2 regions of the Vagococcus carniphilus genome follow, and region 2 is predicted to be linked to the other one. Evidence: predicted binding sites of a transcription regulator. Region 2 holds the regulator's gene; the other holds the start of a gene.

Region 1 (7,927 bases), 750 kb from region 2:
TCATAAATATCAGCAACTTGTCTGACACTATAACCACTAGGGGCATTTACAGTTTTTGAAATAGAGCTATCCACCCATTTTTGAATGGTACATTGTACATCCACATGCTCTTGTGGTGATAAATCCATTGCTGAAACAAAATGGTCTGGTAATGTATCTTCATTCATAGATCCATGATATTTCTGATATTCTTTAACAATATCTGCTTTTACTTCAATAAATTTACCTAAACGTCCACTTCTAAAGTATGAGAATGAAAAATACGGTTCTAATCCTGTGGACACGCCAACCATTGTTCCAGTTGAGCCAGTTGGAGCAACTGTTAACAAATGAGAGTTACGAATACCGTGAGATAAAATTCCTTGTTTTATATGTTCAGGCATTTTTTTCATATAGCCTGTCGCAATAAATTGTTCCCTTAATTCTCTTGTTTCTTCTTCTGTTTTGCCAATTAAAAATGGAAAACTTCCTTTTTCTTTTGCCAACTCAATTGATGTTTCATAAGCAGCTACAGCCATTGTTTCAAAAACTTCCTCAACTAGTTGATTTCCAGTTTTTGAACCATATGATTTATCACAATAAATTAACATGTCTGCTAGTCCCATAACACCAAGCCCAATTCTTCTTTCCCCTTTGGCTTGTTTTTTATTAGGTTCCAAGAAGTATGGAGTAGCATCAATTACATTATCTTGAAAACGAACACTTGTCTTAACTGCTTCAATTAAACGATCTTTTTTAATTGTTTTCGTCTCTTTGTCAACCATCTTAGCTAAGTTGATTGCAGCTAAGTTACAAACTGCATATGGAGTTAAAGGTTGTTCTCCACAAGGATTAGTTGCTACAACTGTCTGATTATATGCTGTTGCATTAGTCATTTCATTTGCGTTATCAATAAAGAATATACCTGGTTCTGCAGAATATGTTGCACAAAAAGTAATTAATTCCCATAATTCACGAGCTTTAATGGTTCGATAAACTTTTACTTTCCGACCTGATTCTTCCCATTTTCGAACATCTCCAATAGTTGACCAATTCTCATCATAATCAGCCATTTCTTCTGCATTATAGTTTTCGACATCTGGAAATTTCAAATCATAAAGAGCATCTCTTTCTACTGCACTCATAAATTCACGAGTTAAACAAATAGAAATATTCGCACCTGTTAAAAATTCTTTTTCTTTAATATCATAAGTTCCATTATCTTTTAATTTTTGCTTTGCTTCAGTCACAAAATTATTTTGACTTAATTTTAATAATTCTTCAGATTCAACTAATTTCTCTAAAGCTAGTCTTTCATCTTCCACTAGTGGTTTAAAATCAAGTTTTTCTTCTGCTAGTGATTTAATATACTGACTTGAAGAAGTTGCAATCAAATGACGTAAAACATTTTGATTTTGAATTTTTGATATAACAAACTCAAAAACATCAGGATGCCAATCAGCTAACATAATCATTTGAGCACCACGACGACTACCACCTTGTTCAACCAAATGAGTCAAGTTAGCTAAATCATTTAACCAAGATACTGCACCTGATGACTTACCATTAACGCCATGAACAATTGCTGATCTAGGTCTTAGAGTAGATCCATTGGTTCCCACTCCTCCACCGCGACTCATAATTTCCATAACTTCTTGTCTATGTTTAGCTAGCCCATCTCTTGAATCATGAATAAATGGCATAACAAAACAATTGAAGTAGGTGACATTCGAATTAGTTCCTGCACCGTATAAAACACGTCCAGCAGGTATTAATTGTTGACTTAATAACTGATGATAAAAACGTTCAAAATAAATCACTCGTTTTTCTTCTTTTTCTTGATCAGCCATTCCCTTTGCCACACGTTTTGCTATTTGCTCATAAAATAACTCAAGTGGTTTCTCAATTTCTTCTTTTCTCTTTGAAATCAAGCCAGTTTCTTTTGCCTGTTCTCCTGGCAACTGTTCTTTATATTGATCTTCTACTTTGATTAAGACTTCATTATCTGTCATCGATTGAACAATTCCTAAACCTCTAACAGGATAATTTGGGTCTTCTTTTACTGTTAAAACGACTAAATCATTTTTTGAGAGCGTTTCATTATAAATATCTTTAAAAGAATAACGGTCTAACATGACTAATCTTGAAATGCCTTCAAATTCGATATGCATTTCCTCTGTTACAGGAAACACCTCTTTAAATTGTTTTATATCTTGATTTATTTTTTGAATATATTTTAAATTTAACATTCTTATTCCCCCATCAACAAAATCATAAGAACACCATATATAGTATTCTTTAATTATTTTAACACTATATATAGTTAAATCAAGGGTTGAATTTTCTTTATTTTTATGCACAACAAAAAAAGATCTAGAAAACAATTTGTCCTCTAGATCTTTTAATAGAATCATATTAACGAATAAAAAATTTGAAAGATTAGTTTCTTCCTCTTTTATTAGCTACGTTTAATCGGTTAACGGCACGCACTAAAGCAATTTCAGCACGACCTAAATCGATATCATGATCTTTTGTTTCTTTAGCTTTTTGAATTTTAGCCTCGGCTCTTTCTTTAGCTTCTTCAGCACGAGAGACATCAATGTTATGCTCAGTTTCTGCACTATTGGCAAGAACTGATACAACGTTATCTCGAATCTCGATAATTCCTCCATTAACGGCAACCCAATCTGAACTACCACCATCTTCTTCAGTTAAATCAATGCGGACTGCATCGATATTTAAAGGAGATATAAGTGGTGAGTGATTTGGTAAAACCCCTAGGGAACCTGCTTGAGTACTCGCTACTAAAAATTTAGCTTGATGATGATAAATGACACCATCTGGCGTTACGATATCAACTGTGAAGGAACTCATTTTTAATTACCTCCTTCTTAATATCCTAATTTCTCAGCTTTTTCAATTGCTTCTTCGATACGGCCAACACTTCTGAAAGCTTCTTCGGGTAAGTTATCGTGTTTACCATCTAATATTTCTCTAAAGCCTTTAATCGTTTCGTGAAGTGGCACATAACTACCTGGTTGACCAGTAAACTGTTCTGCCACGTGGAAGTTTTGTGATAAGAAGAATTGAATTCTTCTTGCACGACCAACGACAACTTTTTCGTCATCAGATAATTCATCCATACCTAAGATAGCAATAATATCTTGTAATTCTTTATAACGTTGTAATAGACGTTGAACCTCTGTTGCCACTTTATAATGCTCTTCGCCTACGATACCAGGCTCTAGGGCACTAGAAGATGACGCTAAAGGATCTACCGCAGGATAAATACCTTGTTCTGCTAAACGTCTTTCTAAGTTAGTTGTTGCATCTAAATGGGCAAATGCTGTTGCCGGAGCCGGATCCGTATAGTCATCGGCTGGAACATAAATTGCTTGAATAGATGTAATCGAACCATCCTTAGTTGATGTAATACGCTCTTGTAATTGTCCCATTTCAGTAGCAAGCGTTGGTTGGTAACCAACGGCAGAAGGCATACGTCCTAAAAGGGCAGAAACTTCTGAACCTGCTTGTGTGAAGCGGAAAATATTATCAATAAATAGTAACACATCTTGTTTTTCTTGGTCACGGAAATACTCAGCCATTGTTAAACCAGTTAACGCAACACGCATTCTGGCACCAGGTGGCTCATTCATCTGACCAAACACCATGGCAGTTTTCTTAATAACGCCAGAGTCTTTCATCTCATAGTAAAGGTCATTACCTTCACGCGTTCTTTCACCTACACCAGCAAATACAGAAATACCACCCAATTCTTGAGCAATATTATTAATCAACTCTTGGATTAATACTGTTTTACCAACTCCGGCACCACCAAACAGACCAACTTTACCACCTTTTAAATAAGGAGCTAAAAGGTCAATAACTTTGATACCTGTTTGAAGAACTTCTGAGTCTGTACTTAAATTTTCATATGACGGTGCTTCTGTATGGATTGCTTTTTTCTCCATTGTCTCAGGAAGAGGTCCATCTAAGTCGATAGGTTCTCCTAATACGTTAAACACACGTCCTAAAGTTTCTCTACCTACTGGAACACTAATAGCAGAACCAGTATGTAGAACTTCCATTCCACGTTGTAATCCATCAGTGGATTCCATAGCGATGGTTCTAACAACGCCATCACCCATTTCAATTGTTACCTCAAGGACTACTTTTTGTTTGTTTTCTGATTTATAAACAACTAAAGCATCATTGATATCTGGTAATGATTGATCTAACGGAAAAGCCACATCAACAACGGGACCAATTACTTGGACTATTTTTCCGATTTTCATTTTCCAAATTCCTCCCCGTTAATCTTCTAAAGCTGCTGCTCCACCGACAATTTCGGTAATTTCTTCTGTGATTGCTGCTTGTCTAGCTCTGTTAAATGAGATTGTCAAATCATCAATAATATTACTTGCGTTTTCTGTCGCACTCTTCATCGCTGTCATACGAGCAGCATGCTCAGCAGTTTTAGAATCTAACACTGCTCCGTAGATTAAACTCTCAGCGTATAGGGGCAGTAATGTATTCAAAATTGCATCTTCAGAAGGTTCAAGAATATAATCTTGTTCATAAGATGTTGCTTCTTTCGAATCCAAATCTTCAATAGGTAACATTTTTTCTGCACGGAATGCAGAAGATAATGTATTAACATGATGATTGTAACATACGTACAATTCATCAAACATTTCATTGTTATACATTTGAATCGCTGAATTTACAATTTTACGAACTTCATTATAGCTTGGATGGTCACTAAGACCTCTTAATTCATAAGCAACTGGAATGTCTCTATGTTTAAAGAAATCTGCACCAGTTCCTCCAATAGACATGATAACAACTTCGTTTTGATCTTCATGATCATTTTGAAGTAATTCAATCGTATTTTTGATAACCGAGCTGTTGTAACCACCTGCTAAACCTTTATCTGAAGTGATAATAATATAGCCTGTTTTTTTTACTGGACGAGCAATCAATAACTTATGGTACATTTCCATGTTATCTTCAAAACTAGAAAAATCCGCATTTTCAATTGCTTGCAACTGAGAAGATGCTAAATGAGTTGTAATACTTCTAACTTTGGAAGCATACTCTTGAAAACGTCTAGATGATTGTTCAGATTTTGTCAATTTGGAAGCTGCTACCATTTGCATAGCACTTGTAATTTGACTCGTCTTTTTAGTTGAAGCTATTCTCTTTTTAATATCTATAAGGGAACCGCCCATACTCAATCACCACTTTCTAGGATTGTGTTAATTCGTCTGCTACTGAAAACTGACTAGAACTAAAAATCTCTTTAAATTCATCAATTGCTTTATTGATGTCTTCTGGATTAGGTAAATTCTTAGTATTTTTAATTGTATCAAAAATAGCAGGATAGTTGTTTCCTACGTATTCAAATAATTCACCTTCAAAACGAAGAATATCAGAAACTGGGATAGTATCTAAATAACCGTTTGTTAACGCATAAAGAATTAAAACTTGTTTTTCAACGCCAATTGGCTCATGAACATTTTGTTTTAAAACTTCAACAGTACGTTTACCACGGTTCAATTTAGCTTGAGTTGCCGCATCTAAATCAGAACCAAATTGAGTAAATGCTTCTAATTCACGATAACTTGCTAAATCAATACGTAATGTACCAGCTACTTTTTTCATCGCTTTAATTTGTGCTGATCCACCAACACGTGATACAGAAAGACCTGCATCAATCGCTGGACGAACACCTGAGTAGAACAGATCACTTTCTAAGAAGATTTGTCCATCAGTGATAGAAATAACGTTTGTTGGGATATAAGCTGAAATATCTCCGGCTTGGGTTTCAACGAATGGTAAAGCTGTCATTGAACCGCCACCTAAAGAATCATTTAACTTAGCTGCTCTTTCTAATAAACGAGAGTGCAAGTAGAATACATCCCCTGGGAACGCTTCACGACCTGGTGGTCTTCTAAGTAATAATGAAATCTCACGATAAGCTGCTGCTTGTTTTGATAAATCATCATAAACAACTAAAACGTGTTTTCCGTTATACATAAATTCTTCACCCATTGCAGCTCCAGCATATGGCGCTAAATAAAGTAGCGGTGCTGGTTGAGAAGCTGCAGCAGATACAACAATGGTATAATCCATTGCACCATATTTTTTAAGTGTTTCCACTTGGTTTCTTACAGTAGATTCTTTTTGTCCAATAGCCACGTAAATACAGATCATATTTTCATCTTTTTGGTTAATGATTGTATCAATAGCCACAGATGTTTTACCTGTTTTACGGTCTCCAATGATTAACTCACGTTGACCACGGCCGATTGGAACCAATGCATCAATCGCTTTAATCCCTGTTTGTAATGGTTCAGCAACTGATTTACGATCCATAACACCAGGAGCAATTGCTTCAATTGGTCTTGATTTTCTTGTTTTGATTTCACCCATACCATCAATTGCTTGACCTAATGGATTAACAACTCGCCCGATAAGAGCGTCCCCTACTGGAACCTCCATGATACGACCAGTACGTTTCACTTTATCGCCTTCACGAATTTCTTGGTATTTACCTAAAATGATAATACCAACACTATCAGACTCTAAGTTTTGAGCCATACCGAATACACCGTTGTCAAATTCTAATAACTCACCTGACATGGCATTCTCTAAACCGTAAGCACGTGCAATACCATCCCCAACGTAAGAGACAGTACCAACTTCGTCTACCGTTAAAGATTCTTCGTATTTAGCAAGCTGTTGTTTTATATGCGAACTAATTTCTTCCGCTTTAATACTCATGTATTTCACCTCTCACCTTGTCACTAAGTATCATTTTAATAGCGCACCATGAATCTCTTCTAATTCACTTCTTACACTTTGATCAATGACACGATGTTCAGATTCGATAATCATTCCACCCATAATAGCTGGATTTAATTTTGGTCGAATAACAACTTTATTAGCATGAAATTGCACTGCTAAACGTTTCTCTAAATCATGTCGTTGGTCCATGCTAAGTGCTACTGCGGTTGTTACATCCACTACTACAATACCAAACTGTTCATAGTATAGATGTTCAAACTCATCAATAATTTCAGGCATTTCATCCATACGACCATAATCATAAACCGTATGAATAAATTTAGCGACTGTGTCTCCAAAACTATTTTCTAAGTCTTTTACAATATTTACTTTTTCATAAACCGATAGGCGATCATCTGAAAGAATATCACCTAAATCCGGAACTTGACGGTAAACTTCCCGTAACTGAAGCATTTCCTGATAAGTCTCAGAAACTGACTTTAACTGCAATGCCTCAGAATATAAGGCTTTACCATAAGTTTTTGCTACAGTATATTTTCTATTCATCGTCATCGACTCCTAGCTTTTCAATACTAGACTGGATTAACTCTTGATGAGTGCTTGCCGATAATTCCTTTTTAAGAATTTTAGAAGCAATTTCGACTGATAAGTCTGCTACTTCTTTTTTCGCTTCGTCAATCATTCGCTCACGTTCAATACGCAAATCTTCTTGAGCTTGTTTTTTAATACGTGTGGCATGCTCTTGTGCGTCAACCAAAATAGCATGAGCGTTGTTCTCAGCTGTATCTTTTGCTTGTGCAATAATATTTTGCGCTTCCGTACGTGACTGTTTAAGTTCTAATTGTTTTTGTTTTTCTAACTTATCGGCTTCTATTTTAGAGTTTTCTGCATTATCAATGTCTGACGCGATTTTATCTTCACGTTGTTGCATCATATCAACAACAGGACCCCATGCAAATTTCTTCAAAGCCAATAACAACACTAGAAAAGAAACAGTTACGAAAAGGATTGTACTTAGCGTACTTTGACCTGCATTAGCCACGACTAATTCGTTGATCATAAGTTCACTACACTTCCTTCCTCAATCATTAAAAAAATGATTCTCCTTCTTTTGTATCTATTAAAAAATTGTTATTAC
Region 2 (7,927 bases):
AGATTCAATGAAAAAAAGTAAAATGAAAGAAAATCTTATTAATGAAAAAGAAATAGCGTTAATGAGTAAAAAATTAGCAACTATTAATATTGATGCACCAATTGATATTAAGGTGGATGAATTAGGTTTTGATGGAAAAAATCTTGATGTCTTAGTTCCTTTTTATAAGGAAATGGATTTTAATTCATTTTTAAATAAATTGGATTCAAGTTTAGTGACTGCTGATAATGAAGACAAAAAAGAAATTCATTATGAAGTCATTGATTCTTTAACAAAAGAGATGTTCCAAACTGATTTATCACTTTATGTAGAGATGCTAGATGAGAACTATCACACGTCTGAGGTTGTTGGTTTTGCATTTGGAAATGCTGAAAATTGCTATGTATCAACTAATCTTGATTTATTTGAAGAACCATTATTTATTGAGTGGCTTAAAAATGAAGATATGACTAAAAAAGTATTTGATACAAAACGTACTGAAGTTGCTTTAAATCGCTTTGGTTTAAGCTTAAAAGGTGTAAAATTTGATACACTGTTAGCTTCTTATCTAATTGATTCAACTAATAATAGCGAAGATATTGCTGAAATTGCGCAAAAATTTAATTATTATGATGTTGACCGAGATGAGGCTGTTTATGGTAAGGGAGCTAAAAAAGGGTTACCTGAAAATGAATCAGAGATGTTTGAGCATTTAGCAAGGAAGATTCATGCTATTGATTTCTTATACGAACCATTAATGGAAGAGTTGGAAAGTAAAAATCAACTTGATTTATTTAATGAGATAGAATTGCCATTAGCCCATATTTTAGGCGAGATGGAGATTGAAGGAATTACAGTTAACGCAAGTCGCTTACAAGAGATGAAAGGTGAATTTGCTAAAAGATTAAACGAAATAGAGCAAAAAGTATACGAAGCTGCAGGAGAAGAATTTAACTTAAATTCACCAAAACAATTAGGTGTTATCCTTTTTGAAAAAATGGGCTTACCTGTTATCAAGAAAACTAAAACAGGTTATTCTACTGCTGTTGATGTTTTAGAAAAACTACAAGGTGAAAATCCTATTATTGATGATATTTTAACTTATCGTCAAATTGCTAAAATACAATCAACGTATGTTGAAGGCTTACTAAAAGTTATTTTTGAAGATAATAAAATTCATACAAGATACGTTCAAACATTGACGCAGACAGGACGATTAAGTTCAGTTGATCCTAATCTGCAAAATATTCCAATTAGATTAGAAGAAGGTCGAAAAATAAGAGAAGCCTTTGTTCCTAGAAATGCAGATTGGCAATTATTCTCTTCTGACTATTCGCAAATTGAGTTAAGAGTCTTAGCTCACATTTCAGATGACGAACATTTAAAAGCAGCCTTTATTGAAGGTCAAGATATTCATGCCAGTACAGCAATGAGGGTATTTGGTGTTGAAAAGGAAGAAGATGTAGATGGTAATTTAAGACGCCAAGCAAAAGCGGTGAACTTTGGAATTGTTTATGGTATAAGTGATTATGGTTTATCTCAGAACCTAGGTATTTCTCGTCAAGACGCTCAAACATTTATTGATACTTACTTTGAAAAATATCCAGGCGTTAAAGATTATATGGAACAAGTAGTTAGAGAAGCTAAAGATAAAGGTTATGTAGAGACTCTTTATCATAGAAGAAGATACTTACCTGATATTAATGCTAGAAACTTTAACATCAGAAGCTTTGCAGAAAGAACAGCTATTAATACACCTATCCAAGGTAGTGCGGCTGATATTCTAAAAATTGCTATGATTCAAATTGATCAAAAACTAAAAGATGAAAAAATGGAAGCAACAATGCTTCTTCAAGTGCATGATGAGTTAGTTTTTGAAGCTCCTAAATCAGAAATTCCACGTTTACAACAAATTGTAGAAGAAACAATGGAAAACGCTGTTCAATTAAGTGTACCTTTAAAAGCAGATAGCAGTGTTGGAAATACTTGGTATGAAGCCAAATAATAATGAATTTACTAATCAAATTCGTTTAGTATAAGGAGTTTTGTTATGCCAGAATTACCAGAAGTAGAAACAGTAAGAAAAGGGTTAGAAAATCTTGTTCGAAAGAAAAAAATAGTTAAAGTAGAAGTCTTTTGGCCTCGAATTATTGACCATTCAAACATAGATGAGTTTAAACTTAATCTAATGGGAGAAACCATAGAAGAAATAGAACGACGTGGCAAGTACCTAATTTTTAAACTAACTCACTTTGATATGATTAGTCATTTGAGAATGGAAGGTAAGTTTGAATACCATCAGCAAAGTGATCCAATCATGAAACATACCCATGTAATTTTTAAATTTAATGATGGCACTGAACTTCGTTATTTAGATGTGAGGAAATTTGGGAGATTTGTCTTGTTGGAAAAAGATACAGCTCATGAGTATAAAGGTTTAAAAAAACTTGGACCTGAACCTGTAAAAGAACTATTTTTATTAGATGATTTTGAAGAACAATTAAAAAAACGAAAAAAAGCAATTAAACCTTTGTTACTAGATCAAACTCTAGTAACAGGTCTTGGAAATATTTATGTGGACGAGGCATTATTTAGAGCTGAGATTCACCCTGAACAAGAAGGTAATACGTTAACTAAGGAAGAGGTCAAACGACTTCATCAAGCAATTATTAATGTGTTAGGAGAAGCAGTAGAAGCTGGTGGGACGACGATTAGATCATATAAGAATGCATTAGGGGATGCTGGTAATTTTCAAGTATCACTTCTTGTTTATGGTCAAAATGGAGAAAGTTGTCCTAGGTGTGGTCATGAGATATTGAAAAAGAAAGTAGCTCAGCGAGGAACTCATTATTGTCCAATGTGTCAAATTTATAGAGTTAGGAAAGGATAAGTATTATGTGTTTTATTTTGGGTTTAACAGGTGGCATTTCATCTGGAAAAAGTGCAGTGAGTCAATGTTTTAAAGAAAAAGGTATTCCAGTAGTTGATGCAGACGCTATTGCTAGGGAAGTGGTAAAACCTCGAACTCCAGGTTTGTCTAAGATTATCGCTCACTTTGGTTCATCAATTTTGACAGAAGAACGAGAGTTGGATCGGAAAAAATTAGGAGAAATTATCTTTAATGATGATAAGGAAAGAGAAATTTTAGATAATATTCTACGACAAGAAATTGAATTGAAAATGGATGAAGAACTTGAAAGACTAAAAAGAGAACATCATGAGCTGATCATAATGGATATTCCTCTTTTATTTGAGGCAAGTTATGAATCAAAATGTGATGAAATAATGACTGTTTTCGTTAGTCAAAAAACACAATTATCAAGGCTTACGCTAAGAGATAATATTTCTGAAGAGCAAGCGTTAGCAAGAATTAATAGTCAAATGCCAATCGTTGATAAAGCTCTTTTATCAGATGTTATCATTGATAATGAAGGAACAATCGAAAATACTAAGTTACAAGTTGATAGATGGTTAGATATTTTTAAAGAAACTAGATTTTCAAATTAAACTAGATTTTACTATTTTGATTATGGACCATTTTCTGTTTGTTTACACTAAACAGATGAAGTGGCCGATTTAAAAATTTAAGCTGATTAAAAAGAGACAAGGATTTGTACGCCTGGTCTCTTTGTTTTTGGCTAAACAGTAATCAGACTATACCTTTCTCCTTATTACATGTTATAATATCTCTATTAATGAAATGATTTTCAGTAAATACTGTAAAAATAGATGAGGTGAAGCAGATGCAATGTCCAAAATGTCATTTTAATGGTTCCAGAGTAGTGGATAGTCGACCTGCTGATGATGGAAGAGCTATCAGAAGAAGAAGAGAATGTGAAGACTGTGGATTTAGATTTACAACATTTGAAAGAGTAGAAGTAACCCCTCTTTTAGTCGTTAAGAAAAATGGAGCAAGAGAAGAATTTAATCGAGATAAGGTATTAAGAGGTCTTGTTCGTTCTGCAGAAAAACGACCAGTTCCAATGGAAAAGATGGAACAAATTGTTGACAATGTAGAAAATAGAATCAGAGCATTAGGAGAAAATGAAGTATCTACGACAATGATTGGTGAATTTGTTATGGAAGATTTAGTTAACCTAGATGAAATTGCTTATATCCGGTTTGCCAGTGTTTATCGTCAATTTAAAGATATGAGTGTTTTCTTGGAAGAATTACAAGAAGTTATTGATAAAGAAAACAGAGAATAAGAAAGTGAGCGGTACCTTTGAGTGAAGCATGGGAGCATTTAAAACCGAAAGATAAATTTTCAGTCATTAAAACACAATATATTTCAGAAATGGATTATATGGTGCTAAATATGTTGTATCAACCGATTGTCGGTACCGATGCTATAGGGCTTTTAAATACATTACTTATTATGGAAAAAATTAGCTCTAAAAAAGAGACTCAAATGCATAGTGTCTTGCTTAATCAGCTAAATATTGGGATACCAAGTTTTTATGCTGCAAGAGAAAAATTAGAAGCAGTAGGTTTGTTAAAGTCATTTGTCAAAAAGTTAGATCAAGAAAATCACTTTATTTATGAAATACAACAACCACTTGAACCAAGTGTTTTTCTGCATGATGATATTTTATCTTTATTATTAATTGAAAAATTAGGATTCAAAGAAGTAGAATCATTAAGTGAATACTTTAACTTTAAAAGAAGAGATATGGAAGATTATCTCGAGGTGACAAAAACTTTTGTAGATGTGTTTAATTTCAATTCAACACACTTAGCAAGTCATGAAAATGAATTAGAAGAGATTAAACAAAATGTAACGTTAAAAAAAGAAAACGAAAAGATTCCATTAGTAACTAAGAGCTTTGATTGGATTTTCTTTAATAGCTTAATCGAAAATTTACACATCGATGAAGAACAAATAGAAAAAGAACTAAAACGTACTATTGAGCTATTTCATCAATTATATGGAATCAATGAACTTGAGATGTTTGATTACGTGAAACAATCAGTAGATTATGTGACTAATCGAGTTATTGAAAAAGACTTCAAGCAATTAATTTATAAGGGTTATCATAGTCGAAAGAAACAAGAACAATCAACAGCAGCCATTCAAAATAAGTCAGAACTTAGATTAACAGAGACAGAAAAAGACCAATTAAGAAAAAATACTTTACGTTTAACAGGTTTTTCTGATGCTGAGATTGAGGTAATCATAGCTTGTGATACTACACCTCCTTTAATCTTTTTAAAGGCGATAAAGACGCAAAAAGGTGGCTTTGTCAGTGATAATGAGAGATGGACGATTGAAAAGCTAAAAACACAATCTAATTTACCGGATTCTGTTTTAAATGTGTTGATCCATTACACACTAGTTGTTCAAAATAAAGCTTCAATCAACCAAAATATGATGATGACAATTGCTAACGATTGGGCTCAAAAAAAGATTTTTTCGCCAGAAGATGCTTTAACGCAAGTAAAAGAACTTCAAAAAGAGCGTGAAAAGCCTAAGAATAAAACAAAAAATAATACTTATAGTAATAGAAGCAATAATAGAAAAGAAACACTTCCTGAATGGGCAAAGGATGAATCAAACAGAAAAGAAACAAGACTTTCAAAAGAAGAAGAAGCTTTCTTTGCTGAACAGCTTAATAAGCTAACAAACAAACCTAAAGAAGGTGAGAAGTAATGGAAAATATTGGCAAGGGCTTAGATAGAACATTAAAGTCAAAGAACTTAACAAGTAAATTAGATAAGCTTATGGAAGAAGTGATGCAAGATAAAGATGTACAAGAATTTATCACTGAACATCGTGAGCAATTAACTGATGATGATATTGTGAAAAGTTATGCGAAACTTTATGAATTTGTCCAAGAAAAGAAAAAATATGAGTTAAAAGATGCTTCCATGATTGCACCAGGATATGAACCTCGTTTGTTTATGAACTTTCACTACATTGACGTCACTTATGTTCCAACTGAGAACTTAATTCAAAAGCAAGAACAAGCTATTATCAGAAACCGAGTTAAAGCAATGGACATGCCTAAAGATATTAGAGAGGCAAGACTAGATAAATTAGAACTAACAACAGAACGAATTGAAGCTTTTCAAGAAGCTGTCAAATTTATTGATGAGTTTGAAGATAATCCTAAGGGGTTCCATCAAGGTCTTTATCTTCAAGGCACATTTGGAGTTGGGAAAACTTACTTACTTGGAGCGATTGCCAATACGTTAGCTGAAAAAGGATTTCAAACAACTTTAGTTCATTTCCCAACATTTGCTGTTGAGATGAAACAATCCATTCAAAAAGATACAGTTGGAGAGAAGTTAGAGGCTGTAAAACGAGCTCCAATCTTAATGATTGATGATATTGGGGCTGATTCCATGAGTAGCTGGGTCAGAGATGATATTTTAGGTGTTATTTTACAATATCGTATGCAAGAGCAGTTACCTACTTTCTTTTCTTCTAATTTTGATATGAAACAGTTAGAAAGAGAGCATTTAAGTGTGACTCAGCGTGGTGAGGAAGAACCGTTAAAAGCGAAAAGAATCATGGAAAGAGTCCGATATCTAACAAAAGAAATCAATATGATTGGTGAAAACAGAAGACTGTCTAATTAATTATTTCTTTCTTGAAAACAAATGAAAAACTGATTGACAAAGGAAAACGAGACTAGTATAATTATTTTTGTTGCTTAAGGGGTGGTAAAATGAAGTGGGCTTTGGCTGAGTTAAACAAATACAGAAATAGTCAAATAACATTTGAAGAAACAATTGATTTAGAAGAATCTTTAAAATCAAGAGAACCTTCTATTTTGAGTTTGAAAAAAGTTGACGTTAACGGATTTATTCAAGTTGATTCAACTGGTTATCTTGCTCATATGGTTGTTAATACGGTGATCACATTACCGTCATCTCGTTCGTTAGAACCTGTTGATTTACCTTTATCGTTAACAATAGATGAAGAGTACATGACAGAGGCACAAATTAACGCATTAGTAGATGTTAGTGAAGAGGATAAACAATTGATTATGCCTTTAGAAAAGGATTTAATTGATTTAACAGAAGCAGTAGAAGATTATATTCTACTCAACCTACCACTACAAGTGCTAACTAAGGAAGAACAAAATTCAACCGAACTTCCAAAAGGTGATTTTTGGCAAGTCCTTTCTGAAGATGATATGGAAACTTCTCCAATTCAAGATTCAGAACAAACGATTGATCCTCGTCTTGCGAAATTGTCTGAGTTACTTGTAACAGACGACGAAGAGTAAGATTGGAATATATGTGTTCTTGCAACACGCACTTATTGTTTAGGGAGGTGTAACAATATGGCAGTACCAGCTAGAAAAACGTCAAAAGCTAAAAAAAATAGACGTCGTACTCATTACAAATTATCAGCTCCAGGCTTAACAGCTTGTTCAAACTGTGGTGAAATGAGAAAAAGTCATCACGTGTGTCCTTCTTGTGGCCACTACGATGGTAAAGATGTTATGACAAAAGAAGCATAAAACATTTTTTGAAAATGTTAAAACTTGTAGACTAACCATGGAGTCTACAAGTTTTTTTATTACGCTTAATACAAAAAAAGAAGGGAAAGCGTTGAGCTTTCTCTTCTTTTTAATCTTTTCTTTTATTTAAACCAAAAGGCACATGACTTTCAGTTCCATCTTTAATTCGTTTGATATTATCACGATGTCTATAAATAATAAATATAGAAATAGCTACTGCTAAACTAGTTAAAAGCCAATCTTGATAAGCTAATATACTTGGAAAGATAAGCGGAATAACAACTGTCGAAATGGTAATAATAACAGCACTAACCATACTAGCTAGACTGACCATACTAGATAAAAATAACATAATAACAAAAATACTAGCAGAATAGATGAAGAACGGAGGACTATAGGCTAGTAGCATACCAGCACTTGTTGCTACAGCTTTTCCACCTTTAAAATGACCAAAGATTGGGAAGGTATGACCGAGA

Evidence for each region. The regulator NrdR, encoded in region 2, represses ribonucleotide reductase genes. The targets are predictions, from matches to a motif close to ACACNATATATNGTGT.
Region 1: a site for NrdR is predicted at 2,259-2,274, ahead of H9L18_RS05195 (vitamin B12-dependent ribonucleotide reductase). Genes of this name have one in related genera too.

What each region holds. Positions count from the first base shown of each region.
Region 1 is NZ_CP060720.1:1,033,181-1,041,107, reverse strand. It holds gene H9L18_RS05195 (vitamin B12-dependent ribonucleotide reductase) at 1-2,228, opposite strand, end outside; gene H9L18_RS05190 (F0F1 ATP synthase subunit epsilon) at 2,419-2,853, opposite strand; gene atpD (F0F1 ATP synthase subunit beta) at 2,871-4,274, opposite strand; gene H9L18_RS05180 (F0F1 ATP synthase subunit gamma) at 4,293-5,210, opposite strand; gene atpA (F0F1 ATP synthase subunit alpha) at 5,227-6,765, opposite strand; gene atpH (ATP synthase F1 subunit delta) at 6,796-7,335, opposite strand; gene atpF (F0F1 ATP synthase subunit B) at 7,328-7,849, opposite strand; gene atpE (ATP synthase F0 subunit C) at 7,924-7,927, opposite strand, start outside.
Region 2 is NZ_CP060720.1:1,783,701-1,791,627, reverse strand. It holds gene polA (DNA polymerase I) at 1-1,984, shown strand, start outside; gene mutM (DNA-formamidopyrimidine glycosylase) at 2,030-2,869, shown strand; gene coaE (dephospho-CoA kinase) at 2,875-3,486, shown strand; gene nrdR (transcriptional regulator NrdR) at 3,723-4,187, shown strand; gene H9L18_RS08750 (replication initiation and membrane attachment family protein) at 4,205-5,629, shown strand; gene dnaI (primosomal protein DnaI) at 5,629-6,561, shown strand; gene H9L18_RS08740 (YceD family protein) at 6,651-7,214, shown strand; gene rpmF (50S ribosomal protein L32) at 7,272-7,451, shown strand; gene plsY (glycerol-3-phosphate 1-O-acyltransferase PlsY) at 7,561-7,927, opposite strand, start outside.